DNA from 4 places in the Halomonas sp. V046 genome. Region 2 is predicted to be linked to each of the others. Evidence: predicted binding sites of a transcription regulator. Region 2 holds the regulator's gene; each other region holds the start of a gene.
What was found. The regulator FNR, encoded in region 2, switches genes on or off when oxygen is low (the NO sensors DNR and NnrR bind a similar motif). The targets are predictions, from matches to a motif close to TTGATNTANATCAA.
Positions count from the first base shown of each region.

Region 1 (4,972 bases), on a different contig from region 2:
GGAGCGCTATCGGCGTGACCTGGAGCGCGAGGACTTCACCCACGACCCGGCGCAGGCCAATGCCGTCGAGCACCTGCAGCGCCTCTACGATGCACTGGTGGCATCGCCGGAACCCTCGCCGCCGGCCGCATTGACGGGAGGGTGGAAGTCGCGGGTCAAGGGGTTGTTTGGGCGCCAGGAAGCGCCCGCCGAGCCCGTGGTGCCGGACATCCAGGGACTCTACTTCTGGGGCGGCGTCGGTCGTGGCAAGACCTACCTGGTCGATACGTTTTACGAGTCCTTGCCGTTTCCGCGCAAGATGCGCACCCACTTTCACCGCTTCATGCAGCGGGTACACAGCGAGTTGACCCACTACAAGGGGCACAAGAACCCGCTGCAGCTGATCGCGGCGAAATTTGCCGACGAGGCGAGGGTCATCTGCTTCGATGAATTCTTCGTCAAGGACATCACCGATGCGATGATCCTCGCCAACCTGCTCGAATCGCTGTTCGAACACGGCGTGGTGCTGGTCGCGACCTCCAATATCGTGCCCGACGAGTTGTACAAGGATGGCCTGCAGCGAGCGCGCTTTGTGCCGGCAATCGCGCTGCTCAACCGACATTGTCGCGTGGTCAACGTCGACTCGGGGGTCGACTATCGCCTGCGAGCCCTCGAGCGTGCCGAAATTTTCCATTCCCCGCTGGACGAGGCGGCCGACCGGGAGCTTGCGCGCAGCTTCTGCGAGATCGCCGGGCAACAAGGTGAGCCGAAGGCGCCGGTCGAAGTGAATCATCGGGTGCTGCATGCTCGCTACCTGCATGAGGACGTGGTCTGGTTCGATTTTCTGGAATTGTGTGATGGCCCGCGCAGCCAGAACGACTACATCGAGCTTGCCCGGGAGTTTCATACCGTTATCGTGTCCTCGGTGCGTCGCATGAGCGGTGCCAGCGATGACCAGGCACGGCGCTTTATCAATATGGTCGATGAGTTCTATGACCGAGGGGTCAAGCTGCTGATGTCGGCGGAAGTGCCGGCCGAACAGTTGTACCAAGGGGGCAAGCTCGACTTCGAGTTCGAGCGCACCCTGTCGCGGCTGCAGGAAATGCAGTCGCGGGACTATCTGGCGCTGGCGCATAAGCCGTGATCGTTCGGTGCCGCGTTGCACTCCGTGCGGGATGCCTGGCAAGGGGGTTACGTTCCCCTGCCGGGTCGTGTAGAATGCGCGCTCGCTCGACCGTTGCGCCGGGTGCGTGATGCTGTCTTCGGGGCACTCCGGGTCAGCGCCTGCATGCGGGCAACCAAGAAAAATAGGGAAGATCCGATACCGGTCGCGCCATGCGTGGCTCGGACAGGATCCAATACATCGAATTGGTGATTTCATCCATGAAGACGTTCAGTGCTAAGCCGCAGTCCGTCCAGCGCGACTGGTATGTCGTCGACGCCGCGGACAAGACGCTCGGTCGCCTGGCCACCGAGATCGCTCGCCGCCTGCGTGGCAAGCATAAGCCCGAGTACACACCCCACGTGGATACCGGCGATTACATCGTCGTGATCAACGCTGAGAAGGTGAAGGTCACCGGCAACAAGACCAGTGACAAGATGTACTACCGCCACACCGGTTACCCCGGTGGCCTGCGTTCCATGAGCTTCGAGCAGCTGATCGGTCACGCGCCAGAGCGTGTCATCGAAGGCGCCGTGAAGGGCATGCTGCCGAAAGGCCCGCTGGGTCGTGCCATGCACGCCAAGCTGAAGGTCTATGCCGGCACCGAACACCCGCACGCTGCCCAGCAGCCGCAAGAACTGAACCTCTGAGGGAGTCGTCGCCATGACACAGCAGTATTACGGTACCGGTCGTCGTAAGACATCTACCGCTCGCGTTTTCCTGAAGCCGGGCACTGGCAAGATCACCGTCAATAGCCGTGATCTTAACGAGTATTTCGGTCGCGTCACGGGTCGCATGGTCGTGCGTCAGCCGCTGGAGCTGACCGAGACCCTGGGGCAGTTCGACGTCTACGTCACTGTCAAGGGTGGCGGTGGCAGCGCCCAGGCCGGCGCTATCCGTCACGGCATCACGCGTGCCCTGATGGACTACAACGAAGACTTCCGCAGGCCGCTGCGCGAAGCCGGCTACGTCACTCGTGACGCCCGTGAAGTCGAGCGTAAGAAGGTCGGTCTGCGCAAGGCGCGTCGTCGCCCGCAGTTCTCCAAGCGCTGATCCACTCACCGCTTGCCGACATCAACGCCCGGGTCCTGGACCCGGGCGTTTTTTCGTGTCTATGGGGTCGGATGGGGGTGCCTGCGCGCACTCGAGCCCCTGGGGCGGCTTGCGCATACCAGAGGAAAGTTGTTCTGCGTCAATAGACTGCCCCTTGTACGGCCTTTGGTCGCAGGGGGCGTCCTTGTGCGGGCGGGGGGGATTTCTTAACATACAATCCACTTGTATCCGTGGTCACGAGCTTTCCAGGAGCCGTGGAAAACAACAACGGATAAGGCTGATGGGAGAAATCAGATCATGGCAGATAACGGCGTGAACAAAGGGAGACGCCGTTTCCTCGTAGGTGCGACCTCCGTGGTAGGTGCGGTAGGTGCAGTCGGGGTTGCGGTCCCCTTTGTGGCATCCTGGCAGCCCAGTGCCAGGGCCCGGGCGGCAGGAGCTCCTGTCCAGGCGGATATATCCAAGCTCGAACCCGGTCAGCGGATGACCGTCGAGTGGCGCGGTCGCCCGATCTGGGTGCTCAATCGGACCACGGAGATGATCGAGCGTACCGAGAGCCTGACCGGCGAACGCTTGGCAGACCCTGATTCCGCCAAGCCACAGCAGCCGAGCTATGCGGCCGGTCCCTTGCGTTCCATTCGCCCGGAAATCGGGATACTGATCGGAATCTGTACGCATTTGGGCTGTTCGCCGCTGTTCAAGCCGGAGCCCAATGCCGAAGGGGTCGGTGTCAGTGACTGGCCGGGGGGGTTCTTCTGCCCCTGTCACGGATCTCGCTTCGACCTCGCTGGACGGGTGTTCCTCAACGTTCCGGCACCGATCAACCTTGAGGTTCCGCCGCATCACTATGTGGACGAGTCGGTCATCGTGATCGGCGAAGATGGGGAGGCTGCCTGATGGGGAATCCGAACAAGGCCAAGGCCGAGCGTGGGTTCATGCGCTGGGTAGACGATCGTTTTCCGGCCACGCAGATGTGGCAGGAACACCTGGCCGAGTATTACGCGCCCAAGAACTTCAACTTCTGGTATTTCTTCGGCTCGCTGGCGATGCTGGTGCTGGTCAATCAGATCCTGACCGGCGTCTGGCTGACCATGAGCTTCAACCCGACCTCGGAAGGGGCCTTCGCCTCCGTCGAGTACATCATGCGCGACGTCGAATACGGTTGGCTGATCCGCTACATGCACTCCACGGGTGCCTCGGCGTTCTTCGTCGTCGTCTACCTGCATATGTTCCGCGGCTTGCTCTACGGCTCTTACAAGGCGCCGCGTGAGCTGGTGTGGATCTTCGGCATGGCGATCTATCTGGCGCTGATGGCCGAGGCCTTCATGGGCTACCTGCTGCCCTGGGGCCAGATGTCCTACTGGGGCGCCCAGGTGATCATCTCGCTGTTCTCGGCAATCCCCAGTATCGGTCCAGACCTGGCGCAATGGGTGCGCGGTGACTACTTGATCTCCGGTATTACCTTGAATCGCTTCTTCGCCCTGCACGTGGTGGCCTTGCCGATCGTGATCCTGGCGCTGGTGGTCCTGCATATCATTGCCTTGCACGAGGTCGGCTCCAACAACCCCGATGGCATCGATATCAAGCAGAAGAAGGATGAAATGGGCAAGCCGCTGGATGGCATCCCGTTCCACCCGTATTACACCGTCAAGGATATTGTCGGCGTCGCGGTGTTCCTGTTCGTGTTCTGCGTAGTGATCTTCTACTTCCCGGAAGGCGGCGGGTACCTCATCGAGAAGCCCAACTTCGAGCCGGCGAACCCGCTGAAGACGCCGGACCACATCGCACCGGTGTGGTATTTCACACCCTTCTACGCGATCTTGCGTGCGATCACCTTCAACCTGTTCGGACTCGAAGCGAAATTCCTCGGGGTGATCTTCATGGGGGCGGCGATAGCCGTGCTCTTCGTGCTGCCCTGGCTCGATCGTTCCCCGGTGCGTTCCATGCGCTACAAGGGCTGGATCTCCAAGGTCATGCTCGGGTTGTTCGCGATCAGCTTCGTGATCCTTGGCGTGCTTGGCGTGTTGCCGCCGACGCCGTTGCGAACCGCCATCGCTCAGCTGTGCACCGTGATCTACTTCGCGTTCTTCCTGTTGATGCCGCTCTACACCCGGCTGGAGAAGACGAAACCCGTTCCGGAAAGGGTGACTGGCTAATGAAAAAGCAACTGTTCGCACTGCTCTTCGCGCTGGTTCCTCTTTGCTCCTTCGCCGCGGGAGGCGAGGGGGTGCATCTGCGCAACATGACGCCGGACCTCGAGGACCAGGCGTCCTTGCAGAAGGGCATGCAGCTGTTTACCAACTACTGCATGGGCTGTCACTCGCTTGAGTACCAGCGCTTCTCGCGTGCCGCTGAAGACTTGGGAATGCCGGCTGACCTGGTGGAGGACAACCTGATTTTCTCGCCGGAGCTGGGGTTCAATGATCAGATGCACAAGGCAATGGCCGATGCCGATGCCGAGGCGTGGTTTGGCACCACGCCGCCGGACTTGACGCTCGAGGCTCGCCTGCGTGGCACCGACTGGCTGTATACCTACCTGCTGAGCTTCTATCGCGACCCCGAGCGCCCGACGGGCGTCAATAACGTGGTGTTCCCCTCGGTGGGCATGCCCAACGTCCTGGAGCCGCTGCAGGGGGTGCAGGAGAAGGTGTGTGCGGCGTCGGATCGCGCGATCGGCGATGCCACGCTAGACCCGCTGACCGGAAAGTACCAGTCCTGCGAGACATTGCAGGTCACGTCCCCAGGGTCGATGGAGCCCGCCGAGTTCGAAGCGGCGGT
Region 1 is NZ_JBQXYF010000004.1:65,175-70,146, forward strand. It holds gene zapE (cell division protein ZapE) at 1-1,123, shown strand, start outside; gene rplM (50S ribosomal protein L13) at 1,363-1,791, shown strand; gene rpsI (30S ribosomal protein S9) at 1,805-2,194, shown strand; gene petA (ubiquinol-cytochrome c reductase iron-sulfur subunit) at 2,492-3,091, shown strand; gene ACUN9Y_RS06365 (cytochrome b) at 3,091-4,350, shown strand; gene ACUN9Y_RS06370 (cytochrome c1) at 4,350-4,972, shown strand, end outside.
Region 1: petA (ubiquinol-cytochrome c reductase iron-sulfur subunit) is a predicted target of FNR. The motif match lies at 2,324-2,337, and genes of this name have one in related genera.

Region 2 (4,972 bases):
GAGGCCCAGATCGCCGAGGACCTCGGCGAGGCGCTGGTGTTTTTCAGTGAGCTGCGCCTGCGCGCTCAACTCGCCACGCGTGATGCCGATGGCAGGGCAGTGGACGCCTCGACGCGGGTGGTCGTTCAGGCGCTGTCGTCCCTGGAGCGGGACTTGCTCAGAGAAGCGCTGCATATCGTCAAGGATTTCAAGGCGCGGCTGTCGCAGCGCTACCACCTGGAGTACGCATGAGCGCAGATTCGGCCACCCAAGGATGGCTGTCACGACTAGGAGGGCACCCCATGCTGCGAGCGCTACGACGTGTTGCCGACCGTCGCCGTCAAGCCGATGGCGACTACGGCTGGCTGTTCAATCCCTACACCGGAGATGAGCTGGTGTCGCTTGACTGCGAAACCACCGGGCTCGATACCAAGACAGCGGAGCTGGTATCCATCGCCGCGGTGCGTATCCGCGATGATCGCGTGCTGACCAGTGAGTCGCTAGACCTGCGCCTGGTCCGCCCGGATAGCCTCAGCGGTGACTCGATCCGGATTCATGGCCTGCGCGGCGTCGACCTGGAGGATGGCATCGAAGTCGAGCAGGCACTGGCTCGCCTGCTCGATTTCATCGGCAACCGACCGTTGGTGGGGTGGTGCATTGGCTTCGACCTGGCGGTTCTCGATCGCTATCTGAAGCCGCGGTTCGGCTTCGCGTTACCCAACGCGACCATCGATGTGGCCCAGCAGTATCGACGCTTGATGCGGCGTAGCCACCCGGAACTGGAACTGCAGCCGGGATTCGAGACGCTTGCCGAACGTCTCGGCGTGCCGGTAATAGGACGGCATAGCGCACTCGGCGACGCGGTGACCACGGCCCTGATGCATCTGCGCCTGGCCAGTGGCGCGCTGGTGGCCAAGAACGCTTGAGGGCAAGGGCGCAAGCCGAGGTGATGGGCGAGCGGCTCGCACGGCGCCCCGAGCGCCGCGTCCTGTGACCGACGAGCCCCAGAGCCCGACTCGGGACCGACGCAGCCGCTGCGGCGATCGATTCATGTCTGACCAGGCACATGCCTGACCCAACAGCCTCGTACCCAGGGAGCGAATTTTCGATGAGCGTGCACGACTTTTTTTCGGTTGTTGAGCCGGTATTGCTGGTAGTGGGCATGGCCATGGTGATGGTGGCCTACCTTGGCTATGTGCGCCGGACCCGCGATCTGGCAGGGATGATAAAGTTCTGGGAGAAGCGATTGACGCTGACCCGCCGCGAGTACGCCTGGCAACGCATTGGCATCGTGACTCTGCTGCTGGGTGTCGTGGTGAGGTACCTGCTGGTGCTGGGCGCGATCTGAGTCGATGGCTCAAGCCTGTTGGCACGGTCCTGTGGGGGGGAGCGGGCGCTGACGCCTTCGCCTCTGACCTTGGCCGATGATAGAATGTTGACCCTTCATTTTCTCAGCCGTGATTCTTGTGCCCATGTCCTCAGCCCTGTCCTCAGCCCTGTCTTCCGCCCCGGCCGCTGCGTCCTCGGTGGCCGAGATGTTCGACCCCATGGCCGCGGACCGGGTAACAACCGGTGAGGCGCCGGCCGCCACAGACAAGCGCGAGCTCGACAAGCTACGCAAGCGCCTTCGGCGCCAGACCGGCAATGCCATTATCGACTACGGCATGATCAAGGAAGGCGACAAGGTCATGGTATGCCTGTCCGGCGGCAAGGACAGCTATACCATGCTTGAGATCCTGCGCAATCTGCAGCGCAATGCACCGGTCAATTTCTCGCTGGTCGCGGTCAATCTGGATCAGAAGCAGCCGGGCTTTCCCGAGCATGTGTTACCCGAGTATCTGGATCGCCTCGGCGTGGACTACCACATCCTCGAGAAGGACACCTATTCGGTGGTGAAGGAGAAGACCCCGGAGGGGAAGACCACCTGTGCGCTGTGCTCACGCCTGCGTCGCGGTTCGCTCTACGGCTTCGCCGAGGAGATCGGCGCCACCAAGATCGCTCTGGGCCACCATCGCGAGGACATCCTCGAGACGCTGTTTCTCAACATGTTCTTCGGCGGCACGCTCAAGTCCATGCCACCGAAGCTATTGTCCGACGATGGCAAGAACATGGTCATCCGGCCGTTGGCCTACTGCCGCGAGGCAGATATCGAGGAATTTTCTCGTCGCATGGCGTTTCCGATCATTCCCTGCAATCTGTGCGGCTCCCAGCCCAACCTGCAGCGCCAGGTGGTCAAGGAAATGCTGGCGGAGTGGGAGGTCAAGCATCCCGGTCGCTTGGAGAGCATGTTCAAGGCGGTAACTAACGTCGCCCCGTCTCAGTTGGCCGATCGTGAGTTGTTCGACTTCGAAGGCCTCGAGCGGGTCCAGGCCGAGCGCACAGCCAATCGCATCGACGTGGTGGACGCTGGCTGACAGCGACCGCTTGTGGCTCGGGCGGTGTGGCGCTTGTGGCTCGGGCGGTGTGGCTCGGCCCGCGACGGGCCGGCTCGGCGAGGCCCTGGGACAATCGTCCTCGAGTCTGGGCGGCATCAGGCCTGGCTCGCCCCTACGGCACACTGTCAGCCCAGCCCAGCCCAGCCCAGCCCACGATGCGCACGAGACCGCGGCATCGCCCGAACGCTGGCGTCAGCTGGCCTCGGTATCGGCGAGTCGGGACAGCGCGGTGATGTCGAGGATATTGACTTCGCGTCCCGAGACCTCGACCAGGTCCTGCTGCTGGAAACGCCCGAGGATGCGGCTGACCGTCTCCACCGCCAGCCCCAGGTGGTTGCCGATATCGGCGCGGGACATCGACAGGCGGAAGCTGAACGGCGAATAGCCACGGCGGCGGAAGCGGTCCGAGAGGCCGAGAAAGAAACAGGCCAGACGTTGATCGGCGGTCTTGCGGGATAGCAGCTGCATCATGCGGCGGTCGTGGCGCAGCTCCTTGCTGAGGGTGCGGAACAGCTGTGCACGAAGCTCTGGCAGCGTCTGGGTTAGCGCATCGAGGCGGTCGAAGGGGATCTCGCACACGGTGGTGGTCTCGAGCGCGACCACGCTGCCGGGATAACGGTCGTCATCGATACCGTCGAGCCCCACCAGTTCACTGGGCAGGAAGAAGTTGGTCAACTGAGCCTCACCGCTGCCCTCGGTGGTGATCTGCTTGAGGCTGCCCGAGCGCACCGCATAGACACTGGTGAACCGGTCGCCCTGTTCGATCAGCCGGGTGCCCTTCTTGACCGGTGGGTGACGGCGGATGATGGAGTCGAAGCGCTCCATCTCGGCGGACTCGAGAGACAGGGGCAGGCAGAGAGAGCTGAGACTGCACGACTCGCAGCGGGTTTCATGCATCAAGGTCGCCTTCGATCTTGGGCCGATAGACAGATTCGCCACTCCTGTGAGTCAGCGATCGATGAGGATCGCGCGCCGTCGGGGCCTAGGTGGCCGAGGCCAGCACGAGAAAGACAGTATTCTACACCGAGAAGTCATGCAAAAGTGCTGAATACCTCTTTTGCCATAGGAGTTTACGTAATCTACATGAATTAAAATCCTAGTGCACCGGCCGCCTGCCACGTGGCGAAGCTCAGGATCATCGCCGCCGCCATCAGGCGCGTTGCGCGATGCCGAACCAGGCCTTGCAGCTGCCGTGCGGCAAGCCCGGTGGCCACCAACGCGGGCAGGGTGCCGAGGCCGAAGGCCGCCATCAGGGCCGCCCCTCGACCCGGGTCGGCACTCGCCATGCTCCAGGCCAGCATGGAGTAGACCAGGCCACAGGGTAGCCAACCCCAGACGGCGCCGAGCGCCACGGCCTGGGGCACTCGTACCACCGGCAACAGTCCTCGCCCCACCGGCTCCAGGTACCTCCATAGAGCGCGGCCCAGTCCCTCGACGCGGCGCAGCCCCTTCCACAGATCGGCAATGTACAGTGCCATCAGGGCCAGCATGACCGCGGCGATCAGTTGCAGTGCCGTACGCATGCCTGGTGCCAGGGTGACCAGCGAGCCGAGGCTGGCGGCGAGGCTGCCAGCCAGTGTGTAGCTGAGTATTCGACCCGCATTATAGCCCATTACCAGCGCTCCGAGTCTCGCAGGATGGCGCAGACTCGGCGGTACGGCGAAGGTCAGGGCGCTCATGATGCCGCCGCACATGCCGATGCAGTGGGCGCCGCCAAGCAGGCCGAAGACGAAGGCCGCGGTTAGCGGTGGCAGCGCGAGGCCGGTGGGGTCCATCAGATGATCACCGTTGTGTGCCGTTGCGGTTGCCGTCGGCTTCCTTTACGGGGCCGTCGCGGCATCCCTCGACGCTCGCCGGGGGCGCCTCGCCAGCACCGTCGCCAGCACTGTCGCGGTGAGCGGTGTCGCTGCCTGGCGGGTTGCCGCCTCGTTCCCCGGCCGCCGCCTTCTCGGGGGGCTTGTTCGCCGGCCGATCCGTTTCGTCATCATCGAACAGGATACGATAGGCCGGCCCCTCGAGGTCCTCGAACTGGTCGTGCCTGACGGCCCAGAAGAAAGCCCAGACGGCCAGGCCCAGCAGCATCAGCGATAACGGGATCAACAGGTAGAGGATGCTCATGGCGACGTCGATATGGGTGAAGTGAGAGGCGCTTGCGCCGCTGCTGAGGCCCGCCAACGCGTCAGGCGAAGGGCGTTGCCGACCACCAGAAGCGAGCTCGCGGACATGCCCAGCGCCGCGGCCCAGGGGGGGACGAACCCCAGGGCCGCCAAGGGTAGAGCGATGACATTGTAGAGCACCGACCAGCTGAGGTTCTGGCGGATGATGCGGCGAGTGAGCTCGGCGACTTCGATGGCCTCGACGATACGCTGGAGGTTATCACCGAGCAAGATAATGTCGGCTCGGGTTCGTGTCAGGTCACTGGCACCCGCCAGCGTGATGGCCAGGTCGGCGCCTGCGAGGACCGGAATGTCGTTGATGCCGTCGCCGACCATGGCGACACACTCTCCTCTGGCCTGGGCCGCTTGAAGATGGGCCAGCTTGTCTTCCGGCGAGGCGTT
Region 2 is NZ_JBQXYF010000001.1:354,266-359,237, reverse strand. It holds gene ACUN9Y_RS01595 (putative nucleotidyltransferase substrate binding domain-containing protein) at 1-231, shown strand, start outside; gene ACUN9Y_RS01590 (3'-5' exonuclease) at 228-905, shown strand; gene ACUN9Y_RS01585 (hypothetical protein) at 1,088-1,327, shown strand; gene ttcA (tRNA 2-thiocytidine(32) synthetase TtcA) at 1,527-2,393, shown strand; gene fnr (fumarate/nitrate reduction transcriptional regulator Fnr) at 2,607-3,311, opposite strand; gene ACUN9Y_RS01570 (sulfite exporter TauE/SafE family protein) at 3,503-4,189, opposite strand; partial or broken gene ccoS (cbb3-type cytochrome oxidase assembly protein CcoS) at 4,380-4,532, opposite strand; gene ACUN9Y_RS01560 (heavy metal translocating P-type ATPase) at 4,529-4,972, opposite strand, start outside.

Region 3 (4,972 bases), on a different contig from region 2:
AGCGCTGCGCCAGGCGCCGAGGAAAATCATGCAGAAAGCGCATCAGTGCCCGCGTCGCGGCATCGCCGTCTAGCGCCGTGATGGCCTCATCCGGGTGGTGACTCAGGCCATCGGTGCAGCGCACGAAGAGCATGCCGATATCGGTCAGGTCGCGCATCGCCAGCCCATCGTGGCCTGCGCCGCTGAACAGCCGCTCGGCCCGCTCGCCGATATCCACGCAGGCCCCCTCTATTGCCTCGATCAGCCAATCCGCGCAGTCCACGGCCTCGGCCGCATAGGTCGGCGTCACCTCGAGGGCAAGATCACGGGCCTCGGCATGGTGGTGACAGGCGGCGAGAATCTCGTCCCGCCCGCGGCGGCGAATGGCGGCGTCCGGCGAGCGTAGCTCCAGGGTGAACACGACCTCGGCGGGAATCACGTTGACCGCGTTGGGCCGCACCTCGAGCTTGCCGACCACACCGACGAAGTCGTCGGTGGCGTTGAGCACGCGATCGGCGGCGGCGATCATCTCGGCGGCGCCGACCAGGGCATCGCGTCGCCCCGCCATCGGGGTGGTACCGGCGTGGCCCGCCTTGCCCCGGACGATGAGCCGATGACGCTCGATGCCGGTCAGAGACGTGACGACACCCAACGCATGATCACGCCGCTCCAGCACCGGCCCCTGCTCGATATGCACTTCGACAAAGCCCAGCACCGAGTCGCGCTCACGAGCCAGGGAAGCGATCTGGGCCGGCTCGCCACCGAAGGCCTTGAGCGCCTCACCCAGGCTTACGCCCTCGGCATCCAGTGCCGCAAGGCTCGCCGGATCGAAGGTCCCGGCCAGGGCCCGGCTGCCGATCAGCGTCGACTGAAAGCGGGTGCCTTCTTCATCGCCGAAGGCCACCACCTCAACGCCATAGGGCAGCTCGACGCCTGCCTCCTTCAGCGCCTCCAGTGCCAGCAGCGGCAAGGCCACCCCAAGCATGCCATCGTACTTGCCGCCCTCCACCACGCTGTCCTGGTGGGAGCCGAGGATCAGGGTCTTCTCGCCGGCAAGTGCCCTGGCGCTACGCCCCACCAGGTTACCCGAGGCATCCAGCTCCGGCGTCAGGCCAGCGCGGCGCATCCAGTCCCCGATCAGCGTCAGCACTTGCCGGTGCTCGTCTGAGCAGAACAGGCGAGTGACGCCGGGGCCCGGTTCGGAATGTTGCGCGGCCTCATCGAGGCGCTCGAGTAGCGTGTGGCCAAGTCCTGGCGAGGGGGTCGAGGAACTCATTGAAGGTCTCCCAATTACCATCGTGCCCAACGCAAGCGACGGCAACGTCATGATCATGCGTGCGCCCTGAGGCGTCAGCGCAATCGAGAAGAGAAGCGATACCGCTGGGAGCGGCGAGACAGGCCACGACGCCCCTGCGCGCGTTATCGCCGCGGTAAGGTCGCCAGAAAACCGCTGAAGGCCGGCGCACGCACTCGCCTGGCGAGCCCCGTTAGCTCGGCGATCAGCTCGTGCTCGGCCCAGTCGACGCGCAGATCCAGCGGCGGCACACTAAACGATTCGATGCGCAGCGCCGCCGAGTGCGTCCCGCGGCGGTCACCGCCGGCATCGAGCGCCGCCGCCAGCGCCTCGATCAGCGTCTCAAGCAGGCCCTCGGCGTAGTCACGGCGAAAACGCGGTATCACGTCACCGTGCACTGATGCCATCACCTCGCCGGCATTGTCACAGCACGAATCGAGAAAGCACCGCATCAGGGCGTCGATGACCGCGGCGTCGGCGAGCATATTGCCCACTACCGCGACGCCAGGTGCAATACGACAGGCCACCGCGGGCAGGTTGTCGGCGCCTATGTGCAGCGCCGCCCGGCCACGGGCATCCATTACCAGGCACTGGCGCTGCTCGCGGCCGGCATCGGCGCCGACCACACTGGCGAGCGCCGCACCGACATCGTCGCCGGCTTCCAGGCGCCGGCGCACGCCGTCGGGGTACCAGGGGTTGGTCACCAGGCCTTGGGTGACACAGGCCCCGAGCCCACGCCAGGCATGATGCACATAGCCCCCCACCGCCACCCCGCCGGTGGCGGTGATGGCCGCCACCGTGCCGCTATGCGGATGAACGTGAATCAGCGACAGCGTCACCGTCTCAGTACCCGACCATGTGGCCGATCACCAGGCCCACCCAGGACAGGGCATAGACCAGCACCATGAACGGCAGAATAGCCTTCAACCACTTCTCGTAGGACACCCGGCCAAGGGCCAGCATGGCGAGCGTGCCCCCGGACGTCGGCACGATGAGGTTGGTCAGGCCATCGCCGACCTGGAAGGCGGTGATCATCAACTGGCGACTCATGCCGACCAGATCGGCCACCGGCACCAGAATCGGCATGGTGACCAGCGCCTGTCCGGACCCCGAAGGAACGAACAGGTTGATCACCCCCTGCACGACGCTCGCCATGATCGCCGAGAAGGCCGGCGGGATATCCTGGATCAGACCACTCAGGGCATAGACGATGGTGTCGATGATCTGGGCCTGGTTGAGGATGACCTGAATCGAGGCGGCCAGGCCAATGACCAGGGCACCGGCGGTGACACCGGAAGCCCCTTCCATCATCTGCTTGACGATCTGGTTGGCCGAGAGGCCATTGACCACGCCGATCGCAATGGCGATCAGCAGGAACATCCCGGCGATCTCGTTGATGTACCAGCCCTGGGTGAAGACCCCGACCAGCATCGCCGCCAGCCCGCCGACGAACACCGCCAGGGTCAGCTTGTCGCGCTTGGACATGCGGTACTCGTCCAGGGACTTGCTCATGGCCTTGGTGTTGTCGGGCTCCTCGAAGTCCATCTTCACCACCCACCGGCAGATGTAGAACGACAACAAGGCGAGCGCCGAGAGCACCAGAGCGGTGCGCAGCCAGGCACCGGAGAAGGTCGGCAACTCGGCGATGCCCTGGGCCACCCCCACGGTGTAGGGATTGATCGGCGACAGCGCGAAGCCGATGCCGATCCCCCCCACCGCCATGGTGGTACCGACCAGGCTCGAACAGCCCACGGCACTGGCGATCAGCACCGCGATGGGCACCAGAGCGATATTGTTCTCAAAGCCCACGGCAACGCCGAAGAAGCCGTAGATGAAGGTGCCGGCGGTAATGATGACATTGCGCCGGCCGACGCCGACGCGGTTGACCGCCACACCGATGGCGTTCTCCAGGGCGCCGGTCTTCTGCAGGATATGAAACAGTCCCCCGGCGATGAACACGATAAACAGGTACAGCGAGGCCGAATTGAGTCCCTTGGGAATCGCCACGAAGATGTCGAACGGCGAGATCGCCGCCACATCGCTCAGGTAATGGAAGGAATCTGGCACCACTCGGGTACGCCCGTCCTGCATCACCCGCTCGAACTCACCGGCGGGGATGACGAAGGTCAGGGCATAAGTGGCCAGCAGGATCAGAAAGATCAGCACCATCGGGTCAGGGACGGTGCGATACCACTTCTTGCGCTGGGTCAGCGCCTGTTCGTTGTGACTCATGTCGTTGTCCTTGTTGTCCTGATCGAAAACACCCGACGGCGAGGTCCTCACCGCTGACCATGGTGGGGCTCGCCACGATAGGGCTGGCCGACAAGAGGAGAGCGGTGACGTCCCTGAGCAAGAGGCGTCACCGTCAATTTATCATGATAAATTGACGGGTCAAGGCCGGCCGAGCACGCCGAAACGCGCATCGCCCTGGCGCCCCACCTTCCCCATTGCCCTGGATCAGGCCGTGGTGCCGCAATGGGCGGGATCATCGTCCCAAAACGCGATGGAGGCGTTGGGTGGACTACATCAGAGCGGTGCTTCGACAAGCCACTGTCGAGCGTGACATGCAAGGCGACGAACGCGCCCGGGAAACCGCCATCGACTATTTCCTCGATGAGATGATGCTGCTGTTCAAGCCACGCCTGATGCGCTGCATCGACGACCATCTGCTGTGCGACGTCTTCGAGGACTGGCTCAAGTACCACGCCGAGTTCGACCAGGACGAACGCCTTGAGGCACTGATCGCCGGCACCCAGCTGATCCCCGTCCCACTGGTCATGTACCGCCTGCTCAGCGCGGAAAAGCGCGCCGAGCGACGCTGTCGCCGGCGCACCGAAGGCAACATTGTCTCGCTCTTCGGGAGCCCACCGGATGATTGACCTCATCGCTAGCATCCATGAAAGCCTCATCGCCAACCACAGGCTATGCCCGCCCCTGGCATCGGCCGAAGATGAGCGACGGCGCATCGGCTGGGAGCTTTCCGGTGCCCAGACGATACTCTCCCGGGAAGCCCTTCAACGCCTCGGTCCCCAGCGTCTGGCCGAGATGATGGTGATCGCCAGACGCTTCGATACCAGCATCGCCGACGTGATCGAGGAATGCCTGCGCCAGCCGCCGGAGGCGCTCAGCGTGCTGTGCAGCACGCGCGAACGACGCAAGAAGGAAGACAGCCACCGTGCGGGCGTCCCTTACCTGCGTCTCGTCGAGCCACGAGCCGACCGGCCTTGAGTGGCGCGGGCATTCGCCCGCCACGCCTGTGTGGAAAACCGGCCTGTGTGGAAAGCCGGCCTGCGTGGAGAGCCGGCAGCGCTGGGTCAACCGCCATCAGCGACTATGCTCAGAGCAACGCCCAGCCCTGGAGGCATTGGCATGGACGAGCTTGAGCAGGTTCCCTTCCTGGCGCTGCTGCTGAGCGAGCTGCAGGACTATCTGACGGATCTCGGCACCATCGGCCCACGACTGATCGCGGGCCTGCTGCTGCTGGTGACGACCTGGCTGGTGGCCCGGCTCGCCGCCGCCATCGTGTCCCGGGTCTCGGCCAAGGCGCGCCTCAGGCGCAATCTGCGCGACGTGTTGACCATGCTGACCGGTCTCGGAGTGTGGCTCGGTGGCCTGCTCATCACCATCACCCTGGTCTTTCCCTCGGTCACCCCCGGCAAGGCCCTGACCACCCTGGGGCTCGGCTCCATCGCCATCGGC
Region 3 is NZ_JBQXYF010000013.1:143,518-148,489, reverse strand. It holds gene ACUN9Y_RS17655 (M20 family metallo-hydrolase) at 1-1,255, opposite strand, end outside; gene ACUN9Y_RS17650 (DUF1028 domain-containing protein) at 1,399-2,112, opposite strand; gene ACUN9Y_RS17645 (YfcC family protein) at 2,117-3,505, opposite strand; gene ACUN9Y_RS17640 (hypothetical protein) at 3,838-4,152, shown strand; gene ACUN9Y_RS17635 (hypothetical protein) at 4,145-4,501, shown strand; gene ACUN9Y_RS17630 (mechanosensitive ion channel family protein) at 4,643-4,972, shown strand, end outside.
Region 3: ACUN9Y_RS17645 (YfcC family protein) is a predicted target of FNR. The motif match lies at 3,721-3,734, and genes of this name have one in related genera.

Region 4 (4,972 bases), on a different contig from region 2:
CAAGGTCGTGGCAGGCGGGCATCGAGTCGGCCCTAGTGATGGGGGGCGTTGTCGGCGTGGTGGGCGTCGTGCCGGCCCTATCGGGGCGCGCGTTATTAGCTGGCATGGCGGTTCTCCGTGGTCGAAGGCCGGGCGTCTGCGCTGGGCCAAAGGGGGGTAAGGGCGCGCTGGCGCAGCAGGAAGGACGGGCGGTAGCGGGGCTCGCCATAGCTTTGTTGCAGATGGCTCAGGCAGGCATGGACGAAGGGCAGGCCGAGGCGTTCTGCCCAGTCCAATGGCCCCACGGGGTAGTTCACGCCGAAGCGCATGGCGCGATCGATATCGGCCTGGCTGGCGACGCCGGTGTGCAAGGCGTCGAAGGCTTCGTTGGCGAGCATGGTGACGCTGCGCAACACGACGAGGCCGGGAATGTCGTCGAGCCAGGCGACGTCCAGTTCCAGGCGCTGGAGGAGCGCCGTCGCCAGGCGTCGCTGGGCGTCGGTGGTGGCATGGCTGGCAGCGAGGCCAATGCTGCTGGCGCTTTCATAGTCGTGGCACAGGTCGAGCAACACCAGGGCAGTCAGGCCCTCGTCGCGGGCGCACTCGCTGGCACTGCGGCCATCGCAAAGCCTCAGGCGCAATTCCCCCAGTCGCAGTTCCAGGTGGGGCTGGCAGGGGGCGAGTGAGTCCCCGTTATTCTGCGCTGAATCGCTGTATCTGATGACATCGACACCGGCAGCGTCGGCGCGCCGAACCAGCCCCTCCAGGGGGCCGCCGGTGCCCATGACCTGCAGCCCGGGTAGCGCAACCTGCACCTTAGGTGCCAGGGCTGGCCGTGGGGCGCGGGCCTCGGGGCGATAGTCGAAAAAGCCCTGGCCGCTCTTGCGCCCGAGGCGTCCGGCCTCGACCAGAGCCTGCTGGGTCAGTGACGGGGTGAAACGCGGGTCACCGTAGTAGGCATCGAAGACCGATCGGGTGACCGCGTAGTTGACGTCTTGGCCGATCAGGTCCATCAGCTCGAACGGGCCCATGGCGAAGCCACCGGCACCCCGCATCAGGTGGTCCAGGGTGGCGGCGTCCGTCGCGCCTTCCTCGAGCAGGCGCAGGCCCTCGGCGTAGAAGGGGCGAGCCACGCGATTGACGATGAAGCCAGGCGTCGAGCGAGCCTTGACCGCGACCTTGCCCCAGTGCTCGGCGGTGGCGACAAGAATCGCGGCCGTGTCATCGCCGGTGGCGAGCCCCGATACGACCTCGACCAGCTTCATGACCGGCGCCGGATTGAAGAAGTGCAGGCCGGCGATGCGCTCGGGGTGTTCGATACCGGCGGCGATGGCCGTGATCGACAGCGATGAGGTGTTGCTGGCCAGTAGCGCGTCAGGGCCGCAGATCTCCGCTAGGCGTTGGAACAGCTGGCGTTTGATCGGCAGGTCCTCCACCACCGCCTCGATCACCAGCCGGCAGTCGGCGAGAGCGTCGATGTCTGCGCTGGGGACCAGGCGCTCGAGGACCGCGGCGGCCTCCTCGGCCGGCATCTTGCCCTTGTCGACGCGTCGCTCCAGGGCCTTGCGCACACCTTCCTTGCCGTCATCGGCCGCGCCCTCGCGCTTGTCGTACAGCTTGACCCGATGGCCGGCCTGGGCCGCCACCTGGGCGATACCGGCGCCCATGGCTCCGGCGCCGATAACTCCGACCACCGCGCCGAGATCGAGCGGTTTGGCGGGAGTCTTGGAGGGCGTGGAGGAGGCGATAGCGGGCGCGTTGACGGGGGCCATGGGGCTCTCCTGTGGTGCGGTGAGGATCATTTACCGGAAAACACCGGTGCACGTTTTTCCATGAAGGCGTTGACGCCCTCGCGGTAGTCGTCGCTGCGTCCGGCGAGGCGCTGGAAGTCGCGTTCGAGATCGAGTTGCTGATCGAAGCTCTGCTCTTGGCTGGCGTGAAGGGCGCGCTTGATCAGCGCGAGTCCCTGGGTCGGCTGGGTGGCCAGATGGCGGGCCAGGTTCAGGGATTCGTCGGCCAGCGCCGCGTCGTCCACGCAGCGCCAGATCAGTCCCCATTGCTCGGCGTTTTCGGCGCTGAGCTTGTCGCCAAGCAGTGCCAAGCCCTTGGCCCGGGCCATGCCGACGAGGTGGGGAAGGCTCCAGGTGCCGCCGGAATCCGGCACCAGGCCGAGTCGGCAGAAGGCCTGCAGGAAACTCGCCGAACGGGCCGCAAGCACGATGTCGCAGGCCAGGGCGATATTGGCGCCGGCGCCGGCGGCGACACCATTCACCGCGCAGACTACCGGCATCGGCAGAGCCCTCAGGGTGCGCAGCATCGGGTTGTAGCGTGTCTCCAGGGATTCGCCGAGGTCGGGGGCGCCATCGCCGGGGGATACCTGACGATCCGCCAGGTCCTGGCCTGCACAGAAGCCTCGACCGTTGCCGGTGATCAGCAGGCAGCGCACCGATGCATCGGCCTGGACGTCCTTCAGCGCCTTGGCCATAGCCTCGTGCATCTCGCCGTTGAAGCTGTTGAGTCGTTCGGGGCGGTTCAGGGTCAGGCGCGCCAGGCCATCTTCCACGCGGTAGAGAACAGTGGCTTCACTCATGTTGCGGTCCTTGTGATATCGGTCTTGCAGGCGGAGGGGGCGAGAAGCGGGGCATGCTCAGGGGCGGCCGGCGATCAGCGCCCCAGAAACCTTGCCGCACGCTTGTCGTGGAAGGCGGCAATGCCCTCGTCGCGGTCCTGGGTGCCCGCCAGCACGGTAAAGGCATGGCGTTCGAAGCGCAGGCCCGTGGCCAGGTCGGTGTCGCCGGCCTTGGCCAGGGCCTCCTTGGCCAGGCGTACGGCGAGCGGTGCCTGGGCGGCGACGGTCTCGGCGATGGCGGTGGCACGCTCGAGGGTCAGTTCCGGTGGGGTGATCTCGCTGACCAGGCCGGCCGCCAGGGCGCGACCTGCGTCTATCGCCTCGCCGGTCAGAACCATCTGGCTCGCCAGCGACTTGCCGACCGCGCGCACAAGGCGCTGGGTGCCGCCAGCGCCGGGCATGATGCCGAGGCGAATCTCGGGTTGGCCGAAGCGCGCGGTGTCGGCGGCGATGATGATGTCGGCGTGCATGGCCAGCTCACAGCCCCCGCCGAGTGCGTAGCCGTTGACCGCGGCAATGATCGGCTTGGGGAAGTCGGCGATGGCTTGCCAGTGACGCTGGCGTGGATCGTTGAGCATGCCGACCAGGTCTCGTTCGGCCATTTCCTTGATGTCGGCGCCGGCGGCGAAAGCACGCTGGTCGCCGGTCAGCACCACCGCACCCACCTTGTCGTCGGTGGCCGCGGCGGCGAGCGCCTCGGCGATGGCGCGCAGCAAGGTGGTGGTGAGCGCGTTGCGGGCCTCGGGGCGATTCAGTGTCAGGCGCAGTACGCCGCGCTCGGGGCCGTCGATGATCAGGGGGTGGCTCATGGCGAATCTCTTGTTGGGGCGCTCTCTGGCGGAGGCCTGTGTCTTAGCGTTTGTCGCAAGTGCTGTGTCTTCGGTTAGCCGCAGGCGCTGGGTCTTCGGGCAGCCGCAGGCGCTGTGGTTTCGGGCAGCCGCAGGCGCTGTGGTTTCGGGCAGCCGCAGGCGCTGTCTTCGGATAGCCGCAGGCGCTCGGCGTATCTGCGTTGTCGTCCCTTGCCGTCCTGGACAGTGACCGGTGAGGAGAGGGCGCAAGGCTTTCGCGATACGAGGAAAAGTATAATCATGATATGACACAGATCAAATTTGATATTTTCGGCTATTGTGTCGTTTTTTGGTGGTCAATGAAAAATAGTGTTAAAAAACAATGGTAAGAAAGGTATGTGTCGTGCCGTTGCGGCAGACTAGACCATGGTCTTAGGTAGCGTGTTTTTAACTCAACTTTTGGCGTTATCTCTTTGTAATATAACATTATTATGTTGATTTGCTGCGAAAAGGAATGAGTTTTCGGTTCTGTGTCTGGTTCGGAAGCGTTTGATGAACCGTTACGCTATGTGTAGCATTTTTGTTCCATAGGGTATCAAAAATAGCTTCCTTCTCCCCTGTATCAGGAGCCGTGCCATGTCCTCCGTTGCCCAACAGATGTTCCAGCGTCACCGTGAGACCCTCGACCAGGCCTTGGCGGCCATTGCCGATCGCGGCTTCTGGACGCCCTATCCCGAAAGCCTCAAGCAGTACCCCGATGATGCCGTGAAGGGAGCACCGCAGCGGTTCGAACAGATGCTACGAAAGCCCTTCGCGCTATCGTTGCCAGGCGGTGTCGACAGCGGTGAGTCGGTGGGGGAGGAGGTCTCGCCTTACGGCTTCGAACTTGGTGTGAGCTATGCGCGGCCCGATGCCGATGCGCTGGTGTCGGCCATGGGGTCGGTGCTGCCCGAGTGGCGTGATGCCGGCGTCGAGGCGCGGGTGGGGGTCTGCCTGGAGATCCTGGCGCGTCTCAATGCCTTGAGCCCCGATATTGCCCAGGCGGTCATGCACACCAGTGGGCAGGCGCCGATGATGGCGTTTCAGGCCGGTGGTCCGCACGCTCAGGATCGTGGGCTGGAGGCGGTCACCTACGCCTGGCAGGCGATGTCTCAGGTGCCGAGCCAGGCGCGTTGGGAGAAGCCCCAGGGCAAGCATGGCCCCCTGGTGCTGGACAAGCGTTATCACATCGTGCCGCGCGGTGTGTCGCTGGTGGTGGCCTGTTCCACCTTTCCTACCTGGAACACCTATCCGGGCCTATTTGCGAGCCTTGCCACCGGCAACCCGGTGCTGGTCAAGGCCCATCCGGGGGCGGTGCTGCCGGTGGCGATGACGGTGAAGGTGGCCCAGGAGGTGCTGGCGGAGGCCGGCTTCTCGCCCTGGATCGTCAGCCTGGTGCCCGACTCCCAAGCGGCGCCGGTGACCAAGCGCCTGGCGCTCGACTCGGCGGTCAAGCTGATCGACTTCACCGGCTCCAGCGCCTTCGGCAACTGGCTCGAGGACAATGCCCGTCAGGCGCGGGTGTATAGCGAAAAGT
Region 4 is NZ_JBQXYF010000006.1:157,314-162,285, reverse strand. It holds gene paaI (hydroxyphenylacetyl-CoA thioesterase PaaI) at 1-22, opposite strand, end outside; gene ACUN9Y_RS09925 (3-hydroxyacyl-CoA dehydrogenase) at 96-1,751, opposite strand; gene paaG (2-(1,2-epoxy-1,2-dihydrophenyl)acetyl-CoA isomerase PaaG) at 1,778-2,569, opposite strand; gene paaF (2,3-dehydroadipyl-CoA hydratase PaaF) at 2,644-3,417, opposite strand; gene paaN (phenylacetic acid degradation protein PaaN) at 4,033-4,972, shown strand, end outside.
Region 4: paaF (2,3-dehydroadipyl-CoA hydratase PaaF) is a predicted target of FNR. The motif match lies at 3,702-3,715, and genes of this name have one in related genera.